Regions from separate parts of the Streptomyces sp. NPDC017890 genome, predicted to be linked through region 1. Evidence: riboswitches for the same ligand, from Rfam matches in the RefSeq annotation. Region 1 holds a riboswitch; each other region holds the start of a gene.
What was found. A riboswitch is a leader RNA that binds a small molecule or an ion and turns the genes downstream of it on or off. The one in region 1 is predicted to bind cyclic di-AMP.
Positions count from the first base shown of each region.

Region 2: linked by a shared signal. The riboswitch ahead of ACH4F2_RS23035 (C40 family peptidase) and the one ahead of ACH4F2_RS34765 (peptidoglycan DD-metalloendopeptidase family protein) in region 1 are both predicted to bind cyclic di-AMP.
Region 3: linked by a shared signal. The riboswitch ahead of ACH4F2_RS27225 (M23 family metallopeptidase) and the one ahead of ACH4F2_RS34765 (peptidoglycan DD-metalloendopeptidase family protein) in region 1 are both predicted to bind cyclic di-AMP.

Region 1 is NZ_JBIRHU010000054.1:3,127-10,235, forward strand. It holds gene ACH4F2_RS34755 (TetR/AcrR family transcriptional regulator) at 1-213, shown strand, start outside; gene ACH4F2_RS34760 (SGNH/GDSL hydrolase family protein) at 259-1,044, opposite strand; gene ACH4F2_RS34765 (peptidoglycan DD-metalloendopeptidase family protein) at 1,246-2,187, opposite strand; cyclic di-AMP (ydaO/yuaA leader) riboswitch at 2,192-2,349, opposite strand; gene ACH4F2_RS34770 (tyrosine-protein phosphatase) at 2,773-3,570, shown strand; gene ACH4F2_RS34775 (DUF6126 family protein) at 3,587-3,703, opposite strand; gene ACH4F2_RS34780 (helix-turn-helix domain-containing protein) at 3,700-4,350, opposite strand; gene ACH4F2_RS34785 (aspartate aminotransferase family protein) at 4,424-5,809, opposite strand; gene dxs (1-deoxy-D-xylulose-5-phosphate synthase) at 5,810-7,109, opposite strand, start outside.
Region 2 is NZ_JBIRHU010000017.1:141,559-148,667, forward strand. It holds gene bioB (biotin synthase BioB) at 1-575, opposite strand, end outside; gene ACH4F2_RS23015 (8-amino-7-oxononanoate synthase) at 725-1,852, shown strand; gene ACH4F2_RS23020 (DUF397 domain-containing protein) at 1,896-2,126, opposite strand; gene ACH4F2_RS23025 (helix-turn-helix domain-containing protein) at 2,148-3,008, opposite strand; gene ACH4F2_RS23030 (ATP-binding protein) at 3,222-3,713, shown strand; gene ACH4F2_RS23035 (C40 family peptidase) at 3,915-4,388, opposite strand; cyclic di-AMP (ydaO/yuaA leader) riboswitch at 4,392-4,536, opposite strand; gene ACH4F2_RS23040 (ATP-dependent Clp protease proteolytic subunit) at 5,287-5,475, opposite strand; gene ACH4F2_RS23045 (ABC transporter permease) at 5,645-6,649, opposite strand; gene ACH4F2_RS23050 (TetR/AcrR family transcriptional regulator) at 6,754-7,109, shown strand, end outside.
Region 3 is NZ_JBIRHU010000022.1:109,428-116,536, forward strand. It holds gene ACH4F2_RS27210 (DNA topoisomerase (ATP-hydrolyzing) subunit A) at 1-904, opposite strand, end outside; gene ACH4F2_RS27215 (M16 family metallopeptidase) at 1,239-2,597, shown strand; gene ACH4F2_RS27220 (M16 family metallopeptidase) at 2,594-3,982, shown strand; cyclic di-AMP (ydaO/yuaA leader) riboswitch at 4,173-4,337, shown strand; gene ACH4F2_RS27225 (M23 family metallopeptidase) at 4,350-5,114, shown strand; gene ACH4F2_RS27230 (GntR family transcriptional regulator) at 5,315-6,055, shown strand; gene ACH4F2_RS27235 (HPr family phosphocarrier protein) at 6,229-6,510, opposite strand; gene ACH4F2_RS27240 (GNAT family N-acetyltransferase) at 6,709-7,109, shown strand, end outside.

The sequences.
Region 1 (7,109 bases):
GTCATCGCGGAGGGCGTGGCCGCCGGGGAGTTCCCCTGCCCGGAGCCCGACGGCGCCGCCCTGCGCCTGACCGCACTGCTCGACGGGCTGGCCGTGCAACTGACGTCGTACGCGGGCGCGGTGTCACGGGCCCGGGCACAGGAGTGGATGGACGAGGCGCTCGCCCGTGAACTGGGCCTGGAGCGCTCGGCGTTGACGACACCGCGCCGCTGATCCGGGCCGCCCGCCCATCCACGCCCCGCCGTCCACGTCCCGTCGTCAGGCCACCGCCGAGATCCGCATCTTGATGTCGTCCGGCGACAGCGTCCCCTTGGCCGTCACGTGGTCCCCCGACGACTCCCCGCGCAGCCGGCGTCCGATCCACGGCACCAGGTACTCGCGTGCCCAGTGCACGTCGTCCCGCCGTACGTGGAGGGTGCCGCGGGGCGGCAGCTGCGGCCAGGCCTGGTCCGGGTCGGCCGGCACCCGCAGGCCGAGGGCCTGACCCGCGCGCAGCGCCACGCGCGTGTGGCCCTCGGGCGACAGGTGCAGCCGGTCGGCGTCCCACGCCCTGCGGTCCTGGACGCTCCGGAGCGACCACAGGTCGAGCACGGGGCAGCCGTGGCGGTCGGCGACGGCGCGGACGTGCCCGTTGTACGTGGCGATCTTGCCGCGCAGATGCTTGAGGACGGGCACCCCACGGGTGTCGAAGCCGGTCGTCACGAGGACGGTGCCGGCCACGGCGGTCAGCGCGGCCACCGCCCGCTCGAACCGCTCCGCCACCTCGTCGGGATCGGTGCCGGGCCGGATGATGTCGTTGCCGCCCGCCGCGAAGGAGACCAGGTCCGGCGCGAGTCCGGCGACTCGCGGGATCTGCTCCGCCACGATCTGGTCGAGCAGCCTGCCGCGCACGGCGAGGTTGGTGTACCTGAAGTCGCCCTCGGGGCGTCGGTCGGCGAGCAGTACGGCGAACCGGTCGGCCCAGCCGACGAACGCCCCGTCGGGGCCGGGGTCGCCGACGCCCTCGGTGAAGCTGTCCCCCACCGCCACGTACGACCCGATCACTTCTCTGCTGTCACTCTTCGAATCGTCTGCCACGTCGGCCCATGATTCACCTTGGAATGTGACCTACGCGACCGTAGAAAGGGTTGACGGGCGGTGAGAAAGACCACGCCTAAAGTGTTCACCAATTCAGGAATACACCGAAGGCCGGACCCGGGGATCGGGGTCCGGCCTTCGGTCGCGCGAGACCGCGCCGAACCGTCGTCAGAGAGAGACGCCGTGCGAGCGCAGGTACGAGATCGGGTCCACGTCCGAACCGTAGTCCGGCGTGGTGCGGATCTCGAAGTGCAGGTGCGGGCCGGTCACGTTGCCGGTGGCACCCGAGAGGCCGACCTGCTGGCCCGCCGTCACGGACTGACCGGCGGAGACGGATAGCGAGGACAGGTGGGCGTACTGGGCGTAGTGGCCGTCGGCGAGCTGGATGACGACCTGGTTGCCGTACGCGCCGCCCCAGCCGGCGGAGACGACGGTGCCCGCGCCGACGGCCTTGAGCGAGGTACCGGTCGGGACGACGAAGTCCGTGCCGGTGTGGTAGCCACTGGACCACATGCTGCCGGTCTGGTGGTACGGGGTACCGACGCTGCCGCCGGGGACGGGCGACGTGAAGCCGCTCGTGGCGCCGGCGGACTGGGCGCTCGCGTCCGAGGAGTCCGACGAGTCCGACGAGGAGGTCTTCGCGGCGTCCGACGACTTCTCCGGCGCGGCGGGCTTCTCGGCCGCCGGCTTCTTGGACTCGGTGGAGGAGGACGGGGCCGACGACTTGGCGGCCTGCTCGCCGATCGAGAGCTTCAGGCCGGGGTGGATCATCGACGGGTCCGCGCCGACGGCCTCGCGGTTGTCCGAGTACAGCTTCTTCCAGCCGCCGTCGACGTCCTGCTCGTCAGCGATCTTCGAGAGGTAGTCACCGCTCTTCACGGTGTACGTCCGCGAGTCCGAGTTCTTCTCGGCGCTGTCGCCGGCGGCCTTCTTCGCCGTCGTCGGTATGGACCGCACGGCCTGCTCGGAGACGGACTGCGCGGGAGCGGCGTGGGCAGCGGCGGCGCCCATCAGCGGGAGCGCGAGCGCGGCGCCACCGGTTCCGGCGACGGCGATGGTGCGGGTCAGGCGCATGGCCCTGGTACGGCGGTGCTTACCCTTCGCGGGCATGGCGAGTTCCTCTCCGGCGCCTGCGAGGTGAGCTGTCGGGTGCGAGCTGGAGATGCCCGGCCGCGCCGAGACGCGGCTTTACCCCAAGCCGTTCCGGGAACCGGAACAGGCGGTTGTACCTGTGGGTCCCCCGCTCCTGCCGTGTACGGGTGGTGGATGAGTGCGGGCTCCGGTCGGCGGCAGGATTAGGCGTCCGTCCGGATCGGTGGTGAACGTAAGGGACCGGGGCGCGCAGGGACAAGCGAGGTGTTCCATGGACGGGTGTTCCGATTGATCCTTTACGGGGATTACCGGTCACCCTCCGTCGATTCGCGGAGCGCCGCTTCATGTAAACGGCCTTGAAAACCCGCTGTATTACGTGAACATGATGGGCAACGCACGGTCACGGATATGACGCTGCTCACGCGGCACCTCGCCAGCCCCTGCCATTTCAGCGCTAGTTGGAATTCAGGTGCTAATTCGGACAGAAGTCTTGGAAGTGGCGTAGTCGGGCGGTCGTGACGTCGAGGCCCCAGGGCCGTGCCGTATCGTCGAGTGGCGCCCGTCGGCGAGCAGCGTCGACGGGGCGAAGTGGGAGGAGTCCCCGTGACGCAGCAGGTCCCGTCGACCGAACCCGAGCTGGCCGGTGTGCGCAACTTCCGTGACGTGGGCGGACTGCCGACCGTGGACGGGCGGCGGGTGCGACAGGGGGTGCTGTTCCGCAGCGGTCACCTGGCGCACGCCACCGGGGAGGACACCGCGTTCCTCGCCTCGCTGGGCCTGCACACCGTCTTCGACTTCCGCAACGCGGCCGACCAGAAGCTCGAGGGTCCGGACGTCGAGCTTCCGGGCGTGCGGAATGTGAACCTGCCACTGAGCGATCCGGCCGACGGCGCCGAGTTCTGGAAGATGGTCCGCGACGGCGACCTCGGCCAGCTGCGCGAGATCCTGGCGGGCGGCAAGGGAGCCGACCGGATGATCGGCTCCTACCGCATGATCATCAAGGAGCGCACCGCGGAGCACTCACGGGTGCTGCACGCGCTCGCCGAGGACAGCGTCCCCGCCCTGATGCACTGCGCGGCCGGCAAGGACCGCGCGGGCCTGTCGATCGCCGTCACCCTGCTCGCCCTGGGCGTCGAGCGCGAGGCCGTCGTCGACGACTACCTCAAGTCCAACGCCGCGCACCGCCGCTACAAGGTACGCCGCAGCAGCTCCGCCGCCTCGGCCTACTCCCCCGAGGTCATGGAGCTGCTCAGCCCTCTGTTCGACGCGCGCGCCGAGTACCTCGCAGCGGCCTTCGAGACCATCGAGGCGACCTGGGGCGGGGTGGACGCGTACCTGGAGAAGGGCCTGCGGATCACTCCGGAGACCCGGGAGCGGCTGCGGGAGCGGATGCTGGACTGAGGCGTCCGCCCACCCGCTACTTGGCGCCGACCTCGAAGAGCAGGTAGATGAAGGCCGCGAAGGCGTGGCCCACGATCAGGTAGATGAAGAGCCGCACCCACAGGGCGCGCGGGAACTTCTCCTGCAGATTCATGGCGTCTCTCCAAGGGTGGGACGGATCGTGGTGGTGGCCGGCCCCAGGCACAGCGCCGTCGTCGGGCTCTGCAGCAGGGTGTGGACGAAGAGGAGCTCGACCCCGTCGGCGTCCTGGGCGGCGATCCGGTGCGGGGTCAGCGAGTCGAAGTGCGCGCTGTCGCCCGGACCGAGCCGGTGCACGGTGTCGCCGAGGCGCAGCCGCAGCCGGCCCCGCAGGACGTGGAGCCACTCCTCGCCGGGGTGTACCCGCACGATGTCGCCCTGCGAGCCGTGCGGCACGTGGACGCGCAGGGCCTGCATGCCGCGACCGGCCCCGCCGGCCTGCCAGTACGTCCAGCCGCCCGCGAACGTCGGCTCCATGGCGTCGGCACGCACGACGGCGTCCCGGTCCGCCGCCGTCTCGCCGAGCAGTTCCGACACGGTCGTACCGTAGATACGGGCGAGGGAGAGCAGCATCGGCAGCGAGGGCTGGCGCTGCCCGGTCTCCAGACGGGAGAGGTGGGCGGGCGACAGCCCGGCGGCGCGGGCCGCCGCCTCCAGGGTGAGAGCGGCCCTGCGCCGCAGGGCACGCAGCTGCGGCGCCACGACGGACACCGCGTCCGCCGACGCGTCCGGCGCCGGCGGTTCGGGCTCGTGGGAGGTCATGCCTCCATTCAGCCCGAAACTTGCCTGTCAGGCAATTTCTTTGCCTGTTAGGCAAAATTTCGTCGGTGACCTGCTATCGGTTGGCCACCGCCTGCCTGACCAGGGTCTTGCCGAAGTCCCACATCAGGCCGCCCCCGTTGTGCGCGTCGTCCATCACCTCGGTGAACGCGTCGACGAACCGGTCCGCGTCCCCCACGTCGATGATCAGCGGCGGGATCAGCTTGATCACCTCCAGGTGGTCCCCGGAGACCTGCGTCAGGATCCGGTGCCGTTGCAGCAGCGGCACCACCACCATCTGCGCGAACAGTCCCTTCCGCGTGGCCTGCAGCATCGTCCACCGGCTGCGCAGCTTCAGCGATCGTGGCCGGCCGAACTCGATGCCGATCATCAGCCCCCGGCCGCGGACGTCGGCGAGCAGCTCGTAGCGGTCCACCAGCTCCGCCAGCCGGGACTTCAGCCGCTCCCCCACCGCGGCCGCGTTCGCCACGATCTCCTCGTTCTCCATCACCGAGAGCACCGCCAGCCCGGCCGCCATGGCTTGCGCGTTGGACCCGAAGCTCGCCGAGTGGACCTGCACCCGGTCCATCGAGGAGTACACCTTCTGGAAGATCCAGTCCTTGCCCAGCGTGGCCCCCACCGGTACGTAGCCGCCGGACAGCGCCTTGGCCACGCACACCAGGTCGGGCTCGACGCCGTCCTCGTGCTGGAAGGCGTAGAACTTCCCGGTCCGGCCGAGGCCCGTCTGCACCTCGTCGGCGATCAGCAGCGCCTTGTGCCGGTGCAGCAGCTCCTGCGCGGCGCGCAGATAGCCGGGCGGGGCCTCGTGCACGCCCTTGCCCTGGACCGGCTCCACGATCAGCGCGGCCACGTCGCCCTGCTTCAGCTCCCGCGCCAGGGCGTCCAGGTCGCCGAGCGGGACCGCGGTGTCGGGCAGCAGCGGGGCGAAGCCGTCGCGGAAGCCGTTCTCACCGTTGACGGAGAGCGAGCCGGTGGTCAGCCCGTGGAAGGCGTGCGTGCAGTACAGGATCCTCGGCCTGCCGGTCGCGCACCGGGCGAACTTCAGCGCGGTCTCGACCGCCTCCGTGCCGCTGTTGCCGAAGAAGACCCGGTCCAGGTGGGGGCTGTAGGAGAGCAGCTTCTCGGCCAGGAGCCCGGGCAGCGGCGGGCAGTCGAAGCGGGTCAGGTCGGCCAGCGAGGCGTCGAGGACGTCGTGCAGCGCCTTGCGGACGACGGGGTGGTGGCGCCCCAGTCCCATCACCGCGAACCCGGCGAGCATGTCCAGGTAGTCGTTGCCGTCCGCGTCCCAGAAGTGCGCGCCCTCGGCACGCTCGTAGACCTTGTCGAAGCCGATGGTGCGCAGCATGCGCGGGAGCTGGTGGTTGAGGTGCCTGGCGTGCAGCTCGTACCGCTCGGCTCCGCGCTCGGCCAGGAGCGCGGCGAGGTCGAACTCCTTGGTCATTCAGTTGTCCCCTTCCGCTGGCATGACGATCCGTCCGTCCCCGGCCTGATCCCCGGCCGCCTCTCCGGCCGCCTCTCCGTCCGGTGCTGCGGCCGGTGCTGCGGCCTGTGCTGCGGCCTGTGCTGCGGCCTGTGCTGCGGCGGCCAGGCTCGCGCTGATCCGGCCGGCGATCTCGACCGGGGTGAGACCGATGTCGGCGAGCACCTCGGCGCGCTTGGCGTGTGCGAGGAACTGCTCGGGGATGCCGAACCGGCGTACGGGAACGTCGACCTCGGCGTCGCCCAGTGCCAGCGCCACCGCCGAACCGACCCCGGCTGCCCGGCTGTTGTCCTCGACGACGGCCACCAGTCGGTGCCGGGCGGCCAGGGGCGCGAGCGCCGGATCGACAGGCTTGACCCAGCGTGGATCGACGACGGTGCATCCGACGCCGCGGGCCTCGAGCAGCTCGGCGGCGCGGAGGCAGACGGGCGCCATCACACCCACTGCGACGAGCAGTACTTCGGGCCGGTCGGCCGCGTGCAGAACGTCCATGCCGCCGACCCGGTCGACGGCCGGGACCGACGGTCCGACGGACTCCTTCGGGAAGCGCACCAGCGTCGGCGCGTCGTCGACGGCGACCGCCTCGCGCAGCTGGGCGCGCAGCTGGCCGGCGTCGCGCGGCGCGGCGATGCGCAGGCCCGGGACGACCTGGAGTACGGACATGTCCCACATGCCGTTGTGCGAGGGTCCGTCGGCGCCGGTGACCCCGGCCCGGTCCAGGACGAAGGTGACGCCGCAGCGGTGCAGGGCCACATCCATGAGCAGCTGGTCGAAGGCGCGGTTGAGGAAGGTGGCGTAGACGGCGACGACCGGGTGGAGGCCACCGGTGGCGAGGCCCGCCGCGGACACGGCGGCGTGCTGCTCGGCGATGCCGACGTCCCAGACCCGGTCGGGGAACCGCTCGGCGAAGCCGGCGAGGCCGACCGGGTGCAGCATGGCCGCGGTGATCGCCACGACGTCGTCGCGCTCCTCACCGATCCGGACGATCTCCTCGCCGAACACGGAGGTCCAGGACGGTGCGCCGGAGGGACTGAGCGGCGCGCAGGTGAGCGGGTCCATCACACCGACGGTGTGGAAGTGGTCCTCCTCGTCGCGCAGGGCGGGTTCGTAGCCGCGGCCCTTCTCGGTGAGGCAGTGCACCAGTACGGGTCCGTGGAAGCGTTTCGCGCGCCGCAGCGCCGACTCGACGGCCCCGGTGTCGTGCCCGTCGATCGGGCCGACGTACTTCAGCCCCAGGTCCTCGAAGAGTCCCTGCGGGGCG
Region 2 (7,109 bases), on a different contig from region 1:
TTCACGGTGTCCACCCGGTCGGCGTACGTGTGCGTGGTCGTGATGTCCCCGTACGTCGCCTCGGACGTGTTGAGGTTGTGGTTGTAGGCGTCGGCGCCCGCCTCGCGCAGCCGTTCCGCCTGGCCGTCGGAGAGCAGGCCGAGGCAGGCGCACACCTCGACGGACTCGTTCTGCTCCTTGATGGCCTTGATGGTGTCGGAGACCCGGTCCACGTCCCGGTCGGTCGGACCGCGTCCGCTCGCCACCAGGCACACCCGCTTGGCGCCCCCGGCCACGCCCGCGGCGGCGGCCTGGGAGGCCTGGTCGGGCTTGAGCCAGGTGTACTTGAGGATCTCGGCCTTCGAGCCGAGCCGCTGCGAGCAGTAGGAGCAGTCCTCGGGGCACAGGCCCGACTTCAGGTTGACGAGATAGTTGAGTTTCACCCGTCGGCCGAACCAGTGGCGGCGTACCTTGCCGGCCGCGGCCACCACATCGAGCAGGTCGTCGTCGGAAGTGGCGAGGACGGCGAGAGCCTCCTCGCGGGTCGGCGACTCGCGCCGAAACCCCTTGTCCACCAGCGTGTTCAGCAGGTCCATGAGAGCCGATCCTGTCCTAAGGGGCCACCCGGGGCCAAGGAGACTTCGCACAACAGTGACAGATCACCGTGTGGGTATCGCCACACCTCGCGGGGGCGGCCGTACCGCTAATGTCTGTCCACTGCCTACAAAACCCGGAGGACCGACCCATGGCGTTCGGCTGGATCGACGAGCAGGCCGAGGTGCGCCGCCGAGCCGGACTCGTACGGATTCTGCGCCCCCGTCCGGCCGACTCGCCGCTGCTGGACCTGGCGAGCAACGACTACCTCGGACTGGCCCGGCACCCGGAGGTCACCGAGGGCGCCGTGCGGGCCGCGCGGGCCTGGGGCGGCGGTGCGACCGGCTCCCGGCTGGTGACCGGCACCACCGAGCTGCACGCCGAACTCGAACGCGAACTGGCCGCCTTCTGCGGTTTCGAGGCAGCGCTCGTCTTCTCCTCCGGCTACGCGGCCAACCTCGCCGCCGTCACCGCGCTGGCGCCGCACGGCTCCCTCGTCGTCTCCGACGCGGGCAACCACGCCTCGCTGATCGACGGCTGCCGGCTGGCGCGCGGCACGACGCAGGTGGTGGCGCACGCCGCCCCGGACGCCGTACGCAAGGCGCTGGCGACGCACGGCGGTCCCGCCGTCGCCGTCTCCGACACGGTCTTCTCGGTCGACGGCGACGCGGCCCCGCTCGCCGCCCTCGCCGGGGCGTGCCGGGAGCACGGCGCCGGGCTGGTCGTCGACGACGCCCACGGCCTCGGTGTCCTCGGCGACGGCGGCCGTGGTGCCCCGCACGCGGCGGGACTCGCGGGCGCCGACGACGTCGTCGTGACGGCGACCCTGTCCAAGTCGCTGGGCAGTCAGGGCGGCGCCGTGCTCGGTCCCGCGCGGGTGATCGAGCACCTGGTCAACGCGGCCCGGACGTTCATCTTCGACACCGGCCTCGCACCCGCGGCGGCGGGCGCGGCGCTGGCGGCGCTCACCCTGCTGCGTCATGAGCCCGAACGGGCGGCGCGGGCACGCGCGGTGGCGGCCGAACTGCACGCACGGCTGACCGCCCTGGGTCTTTCGGCGGTACGTCCGGACGCCGCGGTCGTCTCGGTGCGCGCCCCCTCCCCGGAGGGGGCCGTACGGTGGGCGGCCGACTGCCGTACGGCCGGCCTGTCCGTGGGCTGCTTCCGCCCTCCTTCCGTGCCCGACGGCGTCTCACGGCTCAGGCTGACCGCTCGTGCGGACCTCTCCGGGGAACAGATCGAACGTGCTGTGCGGGTGATCGGCGAAACGCGGCCATGAGTCGGCGTGACACGGCCGTGCGTCGCCCGATGCCCTGCCGGGGTCAGCGGCGGGGGATCCCGGCTGCGAACGACGCCCAGCTCCCGGGGGAGAAGAGCAGCGCGGGACCGGCCGGGTCCTTGGAGTCGCGCACGGCGAGCAGTCCGGCCCAGGGGCCGGCCGACGGCCGTGCCGTCTCGACGCAGTTGTTCGCCCCGGTGCTGTAGCTGCTGCGCAGCCACCGCACGCCGGGCAGATCGGTACTGGCAGGGATGTTCCGGGGGGATGCGGACACGGAGCCTGTCATGGTGCCTCCTTACGCGCCCGCCGCTGTCGCGGCGATGAAGTCCAACGAGTCCTCGGGCGAAAGGGCATGGGTCAGAAGAGCGTTGAAGGCCTCGGTGTAGGCCTCTAGGTCTTCTTTCCGTTCGAGGTGCAGGCTACTCGTCAAGTGGTCGAGAACAACCACGTCCAGATCAGAAGTGCTCGAAAAAGAAAAGATTACGAAAGGGCCGGTGACGCCGATGTGAGCCCCGGCGGCGAACGGCAGGACCTGGAGCCGGACATGGGGCAGACGCGCGGCATCCACCAGACGCGCCAGCTGACGGGCCATTACCCCGGGTCCGCCCACCTCCCGGCGCAGAACCGACTCGTCCAGGACCGCGCTCAGCTCCAGCGGCGGCCGCGCCCGCAGTACGTCCTGCCGGGCCAGCCGCACCTCCACCAGGGTGTCCAGCCGCTCCTCCGGCAGCCCGTCCACCGCGGCGCGCGTCACCGCGCGGGCGTACTCCGGTGTCTGCAGCAGCCCGGGGACCACGGTGGTCTCCAGCGTGCGCATCGCGCTCGCCTGGGACTCCAGGCTGATGAAGTCGCGGTAGGTCGGCGGCAGCACCCCTCGATAGGCGTGCCACCAGTGGTTCCGGCCGCCCGCGTCGTCGGAGCCGGCCAGTGTCACCAGCAGCTCCCGCAGCTGGTCGTCGTCGACGCCGTATGCGTCCAGCAGCAACCGCACGTCGGCCGGTTTGGCCCCGCTCGTCCCGGTCTCGATCCGGCTGACCTTCGACTGGTGCCAGCCCACCAGCCGGGCCGCCTCGCCGCTGGTGATACCCGCCGACGTCCGCTGGGCGCGCAGTTCCGCGCCCAGCTTTCGGCGGCGCACCACGGGACCGTGCTGCATGGGCCACTCCCCTTACTCCCTATGGGCCGTCCGAATACGCTCTGCCGTCGCAGAGTTCACCGCATCGAGCGACAGATATATGCATATCTTGGTGGATCGCCGTCCTTCACGGGCCGGTGATGGCAGTCTGGCGGCGAAGCACCAGTCCGGGACCGTACTCGAACCATCCGCCCCGTGTCGGGCTGCGGTCCCGTGGGAAGGGACGACGTCGCCATGGCAGACCATCTGGAAGCATCCGTCACTCTGCCGAGCGATCCCGCTTCGGTGGCCGCCGCGCGTACCTATGTGGTCGGCACGCTGGCGGAGTGGGGCCTGCCGGCGGACACCGACGTGTCCGAAACCGTCCGGCTCATCGTCTCCGAGCTGACGACCAACGCGGTTCAGCACACGTTCGGGCAGTCACCCACCTTCACGGTGGACCTCGTGCTCGACCGCGACGCGAGACTGCGCGTCGGCGTCACCGACAGCCATCCGCGGTTTCCCAAGCGTCTGCCCGCCGCCGTCCAGCAGGACAACGGCCGCGGCATGGTGATCATCCGCTGGCTGGCGGCGGAGTGCGGCGGCAAGCTGAGGGTGCGGCCCACGCGCGAGGGCGGCAAGACCGTCTCCATCGAACTGCCCTGGACGCCGCCGGGCAGTCCGGTGCCCCCCGAGCCGGCCACGGCCGTGGGGCGGGCCTCGGGACGGCAGGAGCCCCAGCGGTGAGGCGCCGACTGTACTCGGCGCGCCGCAGAGGCGCACCGCGCGCCGGTCGACGCCGCCGGGACCGCCGGACCAGCGGCCTCGGCCTGTCGAGCGCGGGCAGGAGGGATACGCGTACCGGCACAGCGCGTCGCGGCGGGAACCCACCGGGACGGCCGGCCGGCCGTGGCCCGACTCCCCGCCCTTCAGGGCGAGGAGCGGAAGTCACTTGACCCGGCCGTACCAGACGCTGTTGGTCCAGATCTTCTGCAGACGGACCACATCCCCGGTCTTCGGGGCGTGCCAGACCTTCCCCTTCCCGGCGTAGATGCCGACGTGGTAGACGCTGCTGCCCGAGTGGAAGAAGACCAGGTCGCCGGCCTTGCGTTTCTTGGCGGAGATGTGACGGGTCTTGTTGTACTGCTGAGCCGCGGTGCGCGGCAGCTTCTTGCCGGCCTTCTTGAACGAATACAGGGTCAGCCCGGAGCAGTCGAACCTGCGTGGTCCGACGGCGCCCCATTTGTAGGGTGAACCCTTCTTGGAGGCCGCGATCTTGAGAGCCTTCGTCGCAAGAGCCGCCGCGGCCGCCTCGGAGGCGGCACCGGGGACCACGACAGATCCGCCGATGGCGGCGAGGGTGAGGGCCGAGGCCGTACCGGCACGGGCGATCAGCGACGGGACACGATTGAGCGCAGACATGCGCAACCCTTCGTCAGCCGCCTGTGAAGGATGACCTGTCGGATTCGGGCTGGCGAAGTTGCCCGGCCGCACGAGTGCGGCTTCACCCCAAGGGCTGCTCGGCCCGGCGTCCTCCTCGCGGAGATGACCGTTCCGGCGACCCGTCGTGCTCGGGTCCTCCACTCCTGCCGATCCACTCCTGTCGACCGGTCGTCCGGGCGGCGGCAGGACTCGGCGTCCGCCCGGACCGCCCCGCCGCTGCGGCGAGGGCTTGTCGTCAGTCACGGATCTTGTCTCGCCCAGAGGGAGAATCCCAACGGGACGTGCCCTTTGTGTTGTTACACACCACTCACCCGTTCGGGTGGACGCCTCCGCGTTCGACCCGTCACCGAGTGCGGTGACGACGCTGGGACCAGCGGCGCAGCGGATCATTCCACTGCGTGAGCACGAGGGTTGCGCAACTTCGGCCGGTCGGAAATCGATGGTGTTCCTACGCCGAAAGGGGGTACGCCGTTTGGTCCGTTTCACCCTCTGACGCGTCAACTCCCAAAACGCGGCGGAAGGCCGGCACGTGCCGCCCGCCGTTCACCGCCCAGCACGGGCGGCGCCCGGACCAGGGTGCCGGCGTGCAGTTCCGTCCCGCCCCGCCGATGGATCGGCGCCGGCGTGTCGCGCAGGGCCGTCGCCCTTGCCGGCCAGCGCCTGCGCGGCCCGCAGACCGTGACAGGTGTCGCCGACCCGCGCGGCTGTGAGGCGCCCGAGCAGATCGACGGCGTCCAGGTCACGGCCGGTCATCTCCGCTTCGGTGTGCGTCAGGGCCGGGCGGCGGAGGCGGTTCCCGTGGCAGCATCGGCGGCTCCCCTCGAACGGGAGCGGGGGGAGTGCCCCTTCGGGCGGGCACGATACGACCCACCAGGCCTCACTCCGCAGCCTGTTGGGGGTCGAGGGCCGCTTCGCACTCGAGGTCCGCGGTCATCTGCTCGGAGGTGCGGCCCGTGTGTCGCATGAGGATCTCCGGCGAGCGAACACAGATGCGGACCAACCTGCCGACATGTAGCGCGAGTTCACTGGCCTGCCCCCTCCGCCGGGTCGGCGAGCACGAGCTGATGGATCACCACCCGCGCGCCCGCTCACCCGAGTCCATGGCACCGCCGCCGCCCCCGCGCACGCGAGCGCCACCGTTTCGGCATCGCTGCGGAACACGGGGCCCGAACCCGACGTGGTGGCCGGCCGGGTTCAGGAGGCTGCCGCGAACCCGACGTGGTGGCCGGCCGGGTTCAGGAGGCTGCCGGTGCCGGGGTCCGGTCGGGCGCCGGTGAGGCGCCGTGTGCGCGGTGTCGCAGCGCGCCGCCGAGCAGGACCGCGCCCAGACCCAGCAGGGACCAGCACGTCAGCGTGAGCGCGGGGCCGGTGGCCGCGGCACCGTCGAAGAAGGACACCGAGCGCAGCAGCGAGCCGCCCGCCCCCGGCGGCAGCCACTGGCCGATCGCGCCGGCCGGTCGGGGCAGCATCTGAGGCGCCGAGGACGCGCCGGAGAAGGGGTTGCCCAGCAGCATGATCACGGCCGCGCCCAGCCCGAGACCCGCCCGCCCGAACAGCGCCCCGAGCCCGGCGACGCCCGCGCCGACTGCCAGGGCCGACAGGCCGAGCACACCGGCCACGGCCCACCAGTCACCGGTGACCACCCCGAGCCAGCTGTGCGCGACCGCCGCCGCGACCGCGCCTGTCGACGCGGCGGCGCCGGCCACCGCGACGACCGCCCGCACCCCGCGCAGCCCCAGCAGGGTCACCACGGCGCCGGTCGCGATCCCGGCCAGTGCGAGCGGCAGTACGCTCGCGCCCAGGGCCGCGCCGCGCGGATCCGCCTCGGGGGCGGGTACCACGTCGACGACCTGGACCGGGGTGCCCGTGGCAGCGGCCTGCCCGGTCACCGCCTGCTGGAGCAGCTGGGCGACGGAGGGGCTCGCCGCGGACGCCGTGAGCAGCTTCGCGCCCCGGTCGCCGGCGACCACCGCGCCGTACACGGTCCGGTCCTCGATGGCGTCGCGGGCCGCGGCCTCGTCGGCGTAGCGGTGGATCTCGAAGGCGCCCTCGCGCTGGGTGAGCCGCTGCTCCAGCTGCGCGAGGGCGGTGGGTGGCCCCGCAACGCCGAGCGGCAGATCGCGGGCTGCCGTACGGGCGGCCGGCCAGGCGAAGGCGCACAGTGCCAGCGCCACCAGCACGGGAACCAGGACGACGACGGCGACCACACGGCGGCCGTGGGGAACGAAGGGGCGGGACATGGGTGCTCCTCATGAGAGAAGGATCGTTCGTTTTTGTTTCTGCCTCCACGGTGTGGCGGCTCGGCAGCCTTGTCAAGAAGGAATGTTCGTTTTAGGTTGGGGCCATGGCCCGCGTATCCCAGGAACACCTCGACGCCCGCCGTCGGCAGATCCTCGACGGCGCCGCGCTCTGCTTCGCCCGCAATGGCTTCCACGCCACGTCGATGCAGGACGTGCTGAAGGAGGTGGACCTCTCGGCGGGGGCCGTCTACCGCTACTTCAGCGGCAAGGAGGAGCTGATCGAGGCCATCGTCACCGAGGTACTGGGCGCCATCCGCGACGTGTACGAACGTGCGGCGGGGGAGAGCCCGCCGCCCATGCCCGACGAGCTCATCGCCCGCACCCTGGCGCACATGGCACGGGAGCGGCCGGCGGTGACGGACGGCGGCGAGTGGCTGTTCCCGCGGCTCATGATCCAGGC
Region 3 (7,109 bases), on a different contig from region 1:
CGGCGATGCCCTGGAGCTTCTTCGCACCGACCAGGTCCTTGATCTTGGCGATCACCTTCTCCGGCCCGACCGCGAAGGGCAGCTCGGTCACGACGAGTCCCTTGCGGCGGGCCGTCACCGTGTCCACGGTGACGGTCGCCCGGATCTTGAACGTGCCGCGGCCCGTCTCGTAGGCGTCCCGGATGCCGGGCAGGCCGACGATCCGGCCGCCGGTGGGCAGGTCGGGGCCCGGGACGTGCTTCATCAGGGCTTCGAGGTCGGCGTTGGGGTTCCGGATCAGATGCCGGGCGGCCGCGATGACCTCGCGCAGATTGTGCGGCGGCATGTTCGTGGCCATGCCGACCGCGATGCCCGAGGCGCCGTTGACCAGCAGGTTCGGGAAGGCGGCGGGCAGGGCCACCGGCTCCTGCTCCTGGCCGTCGTAGTTGGGGCCGAAGTCGACGGTGTCCTCGTCGATGGACTCCGTCATCAGGCTGGTGGCCTCGGCCATCCGGCACTCGGTGTACCGCATGGCGGCCGGCGGGTCGTCGTTGCCCAGCGAGCCGAAGTTGCCGTGGCCGTCCACCAGGGGGACGCGCATGGAGAACGGCTGGGCCATGCGCACAAGGGCGTCGTAGATCGACGCGTCGCCGTGCGGGTGCAGCTTGCCCATGACCTCGCCGACGACGCGGGCGCACTTCACATAGCCGCGCTCGGGCCGCAGGCCCATCTCGTTCATCTGGTAGACGATGCGCCGGTGCACCGGCTTGAGGCCGTCACGGGCGTCCGGCAGCGCACGGGAGTAGATGACCGAGTACGCGTACTCGAGGAAGGAGCCCTGCATCTCGTCGACGACGTCGATGTCGAGGATCTTCTCCTCGTACGAGTCGTCGGGCGGCGGGGTCTTCGTACTACGGCGGGCCATCGCTGCCGGCTCCTTGCTGAAGCGTGAACGGTGATCTGACGCGGTCCATTGTGGACTGCGGCACTGACAGCGACCGACCAGGACCCGTCACGGGCTGCCCGGCCCGGCGCTGCCCGCAGCGTACGCCCTCGTCCCGCGCCCCCGCCCCCGTCGGGCCGCCGACCCCGATCTCGCTCTCGGCGTACGACGTCCGGGAACTCCACCGGCGTCCCGCACGCTTGCATACAGTGGCAGGATCGGAAGGATCGGCGGAATTCCGCAGTTCCGCCCGATGATCCACCAAGTGATCCGACCAAGTGTCACCACCAAGGATTTCGCGATCGAAGGGACGTACATGCCCATGGGTCACACGGCCACAGCCCAGGCAGGCTCCGGCGGCCTGACAGCGACCGAGCACCGCCTGGCCAACGGCCTGCGCGTGGTGCTCTCCGAGGACCACCTGACCCCGGTCGCGGCGGTGTGCCTCTGGTACGACGTCGGCTCGCGCCACGAGGTCAAGGGGCGTACCGGCCTGGCTCACCTTTTCGAGCACCTCATGTTCCAGGGCTCCGCCCAGGTCAAGGGCAACGGCCACTTCGAGCTGGTGCAGGGCGCGGGCGGCTCGCTCAACGGCACCACCAGCTTCGAGCGGACCAACTACTTCGAGACCATGCCCGCCCACCAGCTGGAGCTCGCCCTCTGGCTGGAGGCCGACCGCATGGGCTCCCTGCTGTCCGCCCTGGACGACGAGTCGATGGAGAACCAGCGGGACGTCGTCAAGAACGAGCGCCGGCAGCGCTACGACAACGTGCCCTACGGCACGGCCTTCGAGAAGCTGACCGCCCTCGCCTACCCGGAGGGCCACCCCTACCACCACACGCCGATCGGCTCGATGGCCGACCTGGACGCGGCGACGCTGGAGGACGCGCGCGCGTTCTTCCGCACCTACTACGCGCCGAACAACGCCGTGCTGTCGGTCGTCGGCGACATCGACCCCGAGCAGACGCTCGCCTGGATCGAGAAGTACTTCGGTTCCATCGCCTCGCACGACGGCAAGCAGGCCCCCCGGGACGGCTCGCTGCCCGACGTCATGGGCGGCGAGCTGCGCGAGATCGTCGAGGAGGAGGTCCCGGCCCGCGCCCTGATGGCGGCCTACCGCCTGCCGGAGGACGGCACGCGCGCGTGCGACGCGGCCGACGTGGCCCTCACCGTCCTCGGCGGAGGCGAGTCCTCCCGCCTGTACAACCGGCTGGTACGCCGCGACCGCACGGCCGTCGCCGCCGGGTTCGGCCTGCTGCGGCTCGCCGGAGCGCCCTCCCTGGGGTGGCTGGACGTGAAGACGTCCGGTGACGTCGAGGTGCCGGTCATCGAGTCCGCCATCGACGAGGAGCTCGCCCGGTTCGCCGAGGAGGGCCCCACGCCGGAGGAGATGGAGCGCGCCCAGGCCCAGTTGGAGCGCGAGTGGCTGGACCGCCTGGGCACGGTCGCGGGCCGCGCCGACGAACTGTGCCGGTACGCCGTCCTGTTCGGCGACCCGCAGCTCGCCCTCACCGCCGTACAGCGGGTGCTCGAGGTGACGGCCGAGGAGGTCCAGGAGGTCGCCAAGGCCCGCCTGCGCCCCGACAACCGCGCGGTGCTCGTCTACGAGCCGACCGCGCCCGCCGACGACGCCGACACGAACGCCACCGACGAGAACGAGGAGGCGGCCAAGTGACCGAGCTCGCCACCATGGAATTCCACTCGCAGCCGCAGGCCGGCGAGCCCAAGCCGTGGGCGTTTCCGGCCCCGGAGCGCGGCAGCCTCGACAACGGCCTCACCGTGCTGCGCTGCCACCGCCCCGGCCAGCAGGTCGTCGCTGTCGAGGTCAATCTGGACGCGCCCCTCGACACCGAACCGGCCGGCCTCGACGGCCTCGCCACGATCATGGCGCGTGCCTTCTCCGAGGGCACCGACAAGCACTCCGCCGAGGAGTTCGCCGCCGAGCTGGAGCGCTGCGGCGCCACCCTCGACGCACACGCCGACCACCCCGGCGTCCGGCTGAGCCTGGAAGTGCCCGTCTCGCGCCTCGCCAAGGCCCTCGGCCTGGTCGCCGACGCCCTCCGGGCGCCCGCGTTCGCGGACAGCGAAGTCGAGCGGCTGGTCCGCAACCGGCTCGACGAGATCCCGCACGAGCTGGCCAACCCCGCCCGTCGCGCGGCCAAGGAGCTCTACAAGGAGCTCTTCCCGGCCGGGACGCGCATGTCGCGCCCGCGTCAGGGAACGGAGGAGACGGTCGCGAGCATCGACTCCGCGGCCGTACGCGCCTTCTACGAGAAGCACGTCCGACCCGCCACGGCCACCGCGGTGGTCGTCGGCGACCTCACCGGCGTCGACCTCGACGCGCTGCTCGGCGACACGCTGGGCGCGTGGACCGGCTCCGCCGCCGAGCCGCGTCCCGTGCCCCCGGTGACCGCCGACGACAGGGGCCGGGTCGTCATCGTGGACCGCCCCGGAGCCGTCCAGACGCAGCTGCTGATCGGCCGAACCGGCTCCGACCGGCACGACCGCGTGTGGCCCGCCCAGGTGCTCGGCACCTACTGCCTCGGCGGCACCCTCACCTCGCGCCTGGACCGCGTCCTGCGCGAGGAGAAGGGCTACACCTACGGTGTGCGGTCGTTCGCGCAGGTCCTGCGTTCGGCGCCCGACGGCACGGGGGCCGCCCTGCTGGCCATCAGCGGCTCCGTCGACACCCCCAACACCGGTCCCGCACTGGAGGACCTGTGGACGGTGCTGCGCAAGGTCGCGAAGGGCGGGCTCACCGACGCCGAGCGCGACGTCGCCGTGCAGAACCTGGTCGGTGTGGCGCCGCTGAAGTACGAGACGGCGGCGGCCGTGGCGGGCACGCTGGCCGACCAGGTCGAACAGCACCTGCCCGACGACTACCAGGCCACGCTCTACCGCCAACTCGCCGCCACGGGCACCGTGGAGGCCACGGCGGCGGTCGTGAACGCCTTCCCGGTGGACCGTCTGGTGACGGTCCTCGTCGGCGACGCGGCGCAGATCAAGGAGCCCGTCGAGGCCCTGGGCATCGGTGAAGTGACCGTCGTGGCGGCCGAGTAGCGGCACGCGCGCGTGGCGGCCCTGGTGACCACAGTGTCACCAGGGCCGCCATTTGTCCGAATTGAGGGAGTGGCTGACCGTCTGCCCTGTGGCGTGCGCTACAAAAAGCCTGTTGCGTTTGAGGATTGAAGACACCACGTTTAGCGTCGTCCGGGCTGTTCGTCAGGCAGTGCGCCGCACCCGCGGCACCGGACAGTCATCGCCGAGTCCCCGTACGGCGCGAGCCAGGGGAGCCGGGGACCCATCGCAGTCCCTGGGGTGAATCGGACGCCCGCGCGTGCAGCGAGGGGGTCCGTAGGAGACCTTCCTGCTCCGAACCCGTCAGCTAACCCGGTAGGCGAGAGGGAAGGAAAGGACCAGCCTCTACATGGCGTTCACGCGCGCCACCGGTAAGCACCGCCGTCCCAGCCGGATGCACCGCACCACCGCCCGCGCGGCGGGTGTCGCGGCCCTCGCCACCACCGGCGTCGTCGGCACCCTCGCGGCTCCGGCGCTCGCCGCCGAGTCCGAGGCGGAGCAGAGCGGACTCACCCCGGTCGTCACCATCGGGGACGCCGTAGCCGACGAGATCGACGCCCAGGCCACCGCGCAGAAGCGTGCCGCGCTGGACGCCGCCGCCCGTGAGGCGGCCCAGGAGGCCGCACGCGAGCGGGCCGCCGAGGCGGCCGAGGAGGCGCGCGAGGCCAAGGAACGCGCCGCACGCGAGGCGGAGCGCAAGCGCCTCAACACCTTCGTGTCGCCGATCACCGCCTCCTACGTCTCCACCGCCTACCAGGCCGGCAGCTCGCTGTGGTCCTCGGGCAGCCACACCGGCATCGACTTCCACGCCGCGAGCGGCACCCCTGTGCACGCGGTCGGCGTCGGCACCGTCGTCGAGGCCGGCTGGGGCGGGGCGTACGGCAACCAGGTCGTGATCAAGATGCACGACGGCACGTACACGCAGTACGGCCACCTGTCCTCCATCGGCGTCTCGGTCGGCCAGGCGGTCGCCCCCGGTCAGCAGATCGGCCTCTCCGGTGCCACCGGCAACGTCACCGGAGCGCACCTGCACTTCGAGGCCCGTACGAGCCCCGAGTACGGCTCGGACCTGGACCCGGTCGCCTATCTCCGCTCCCACGGCGTGAACGTCTGACGACGGACGGTACGGAAATGCGAATGCCCCGGCTCACGAGCCGGGGCATTCGCATTTCCGTACGCGGTCCAGAGGCCGTCGCTGTCCAAAAGATGCCCATGAAATCCGCCTGGCCGTCGGAATATCCGCTCGATTGGCCTAGAGTCACTGCACACGCGTCAATCGTCGACGTTTCACGGGGATTAAGGCGGAGGTCGGGCATGCGTATTCCGGCGCACTCGGTGTGCACGGCGATCCGGGACGACATCGTCGCCGGCGTACACGGGCGCGGCAGCCGGCTCACCGAGGAACTGCTCGCCCGCCGCTACGGAGTCTCCCGCGTCCCGGTCCGTGAGGCCTTGCGCACGCTGGAGGCCGAAGGTTTCGTGGTGACCCGGCGGCACGCGGGCGCGTGCGTGGCGGAACCCACCGAGCAGGAGGCCGCCGACCTGCTGGAGACCCGCACGCTCCTCGAACCCCTCGGCGCCTCCCGGGCCGCCCGGCGCCGCACCGAGGTCCACCTCAAGGTGCTGCGCGGACTGGTCAGGCTGGGTCAGGAGCGCGCCAGGCAGGGCAACAGCGAGGATCTGCGCTCCCTGGGCGGCTGGTTCCACGACACCCTCGCCCAGGCCGCGGGCAGCCCCTCGTTGACGGCGTTGCTGACCCAGCTGCGCCACAAGATCGCCTGGATGTACATCGTGGAAGCGCCGGCCGGACCCGTGGAGTACTGGGCGGAGCACGGCGCGATCGTCGATGCGGTGGCCCGGGGTGACAGCGAGCGCGCGCGGGCGCTCATGGCGCTGCACACCGAGAGGTCGAAGCCGGGACACCGGCTGCGATTCGCCTCAGAAGGCGAACGGACGAGGCGGGTGAGCGAATCGCCGCGTGAGGGAATCGCAACGTCCCGTAAACACGCCGAGCCTGCGGGCTTAACACGGGGGCCGTATACAAAGAGGAAGTAATTCGGGGGCTGTTTTTCTGCTGCCCGAATACGCGCCTGTGTACCGGCGTGCCTGTCCGGATGCCTGGGCGAGAGCGAAGCGGAAAAGGAATTGAAAAGGCCCGCCCGGTGGTCCCGGGCGGGCCTTTCGGTGCCGCTGTCCGTCAGACGGTCGGTTCAGACGGTTCAGACGGCTCAGACGGTCTCGGGAAGCTCCTCGAGTCCTTCGGAGACCAGCTTCGCCAGCCGCTCCAGGGCGGCGTCCGCGCCCTCGGCGTCGGAGGCGAGGACGATCTCCTCGCCGCCCTGGGCGCCGAGGCCGAGGACGGCCAGCATGGAGGCCGCGTTGACGGGGGAGCCGTCGGCCTTGGCGATCGTCACCGGGACGCCTGTGGCCGTGGCGGCTCGGACGAAGATGGAGGCGGGGCGGGCGTGGAGACCCTCGGCCCAGCCGACGTTGACGCGGCGCTCAGCCATGTGATGCTGCCCTTCAGGTAATCAGGGGTTCATGTTGTCTAGACCAGTCTTGTCTAGACCAGTTTCCCACATCGTGAAGCGTGCCGGGACGACGCCGTGCGCCTCCCACGTGGTCGCCGGACCGCGGCCTCGGTCCGGGCTCCGTCCTCCACAGACTGCCTCGCGCCGTTGTCGTACGCGAGCCGTACTCTGGGGCCCATGCAGACCTCGTCGGACCGGCACGAGTACCCCGCCCACTGGGAGGCCGACGTGGTGCTGCGCGACGGCGGCACCGCGCGCGTCCGCCCCATCACCGTTGATGACGCCGAGCGCCTGGTCAGCTTCTACGAGCAGGTCTCCGACGAGTCGAAGTACTACCGCTTCTTCGCGCCGTACCCTCGCCTGTCCGCCAAGGACGTCCACCGCTTCACGCACCACGACTTTGTGGACCGGGTGGGACTCGCGGCCACCATCGGCGGCGAGTTCATCGCCACCGTACGCTACGACCGGATCGGCTCCGGTGGAACGCCCGCCTCCGCACCGGCCGACGAGGCCGAGGTCGCCTTCCTCGTCCAGGACGCCCACCAGGGGCGCGGCGTCGCCTCCGCGCTGCTGGAGCA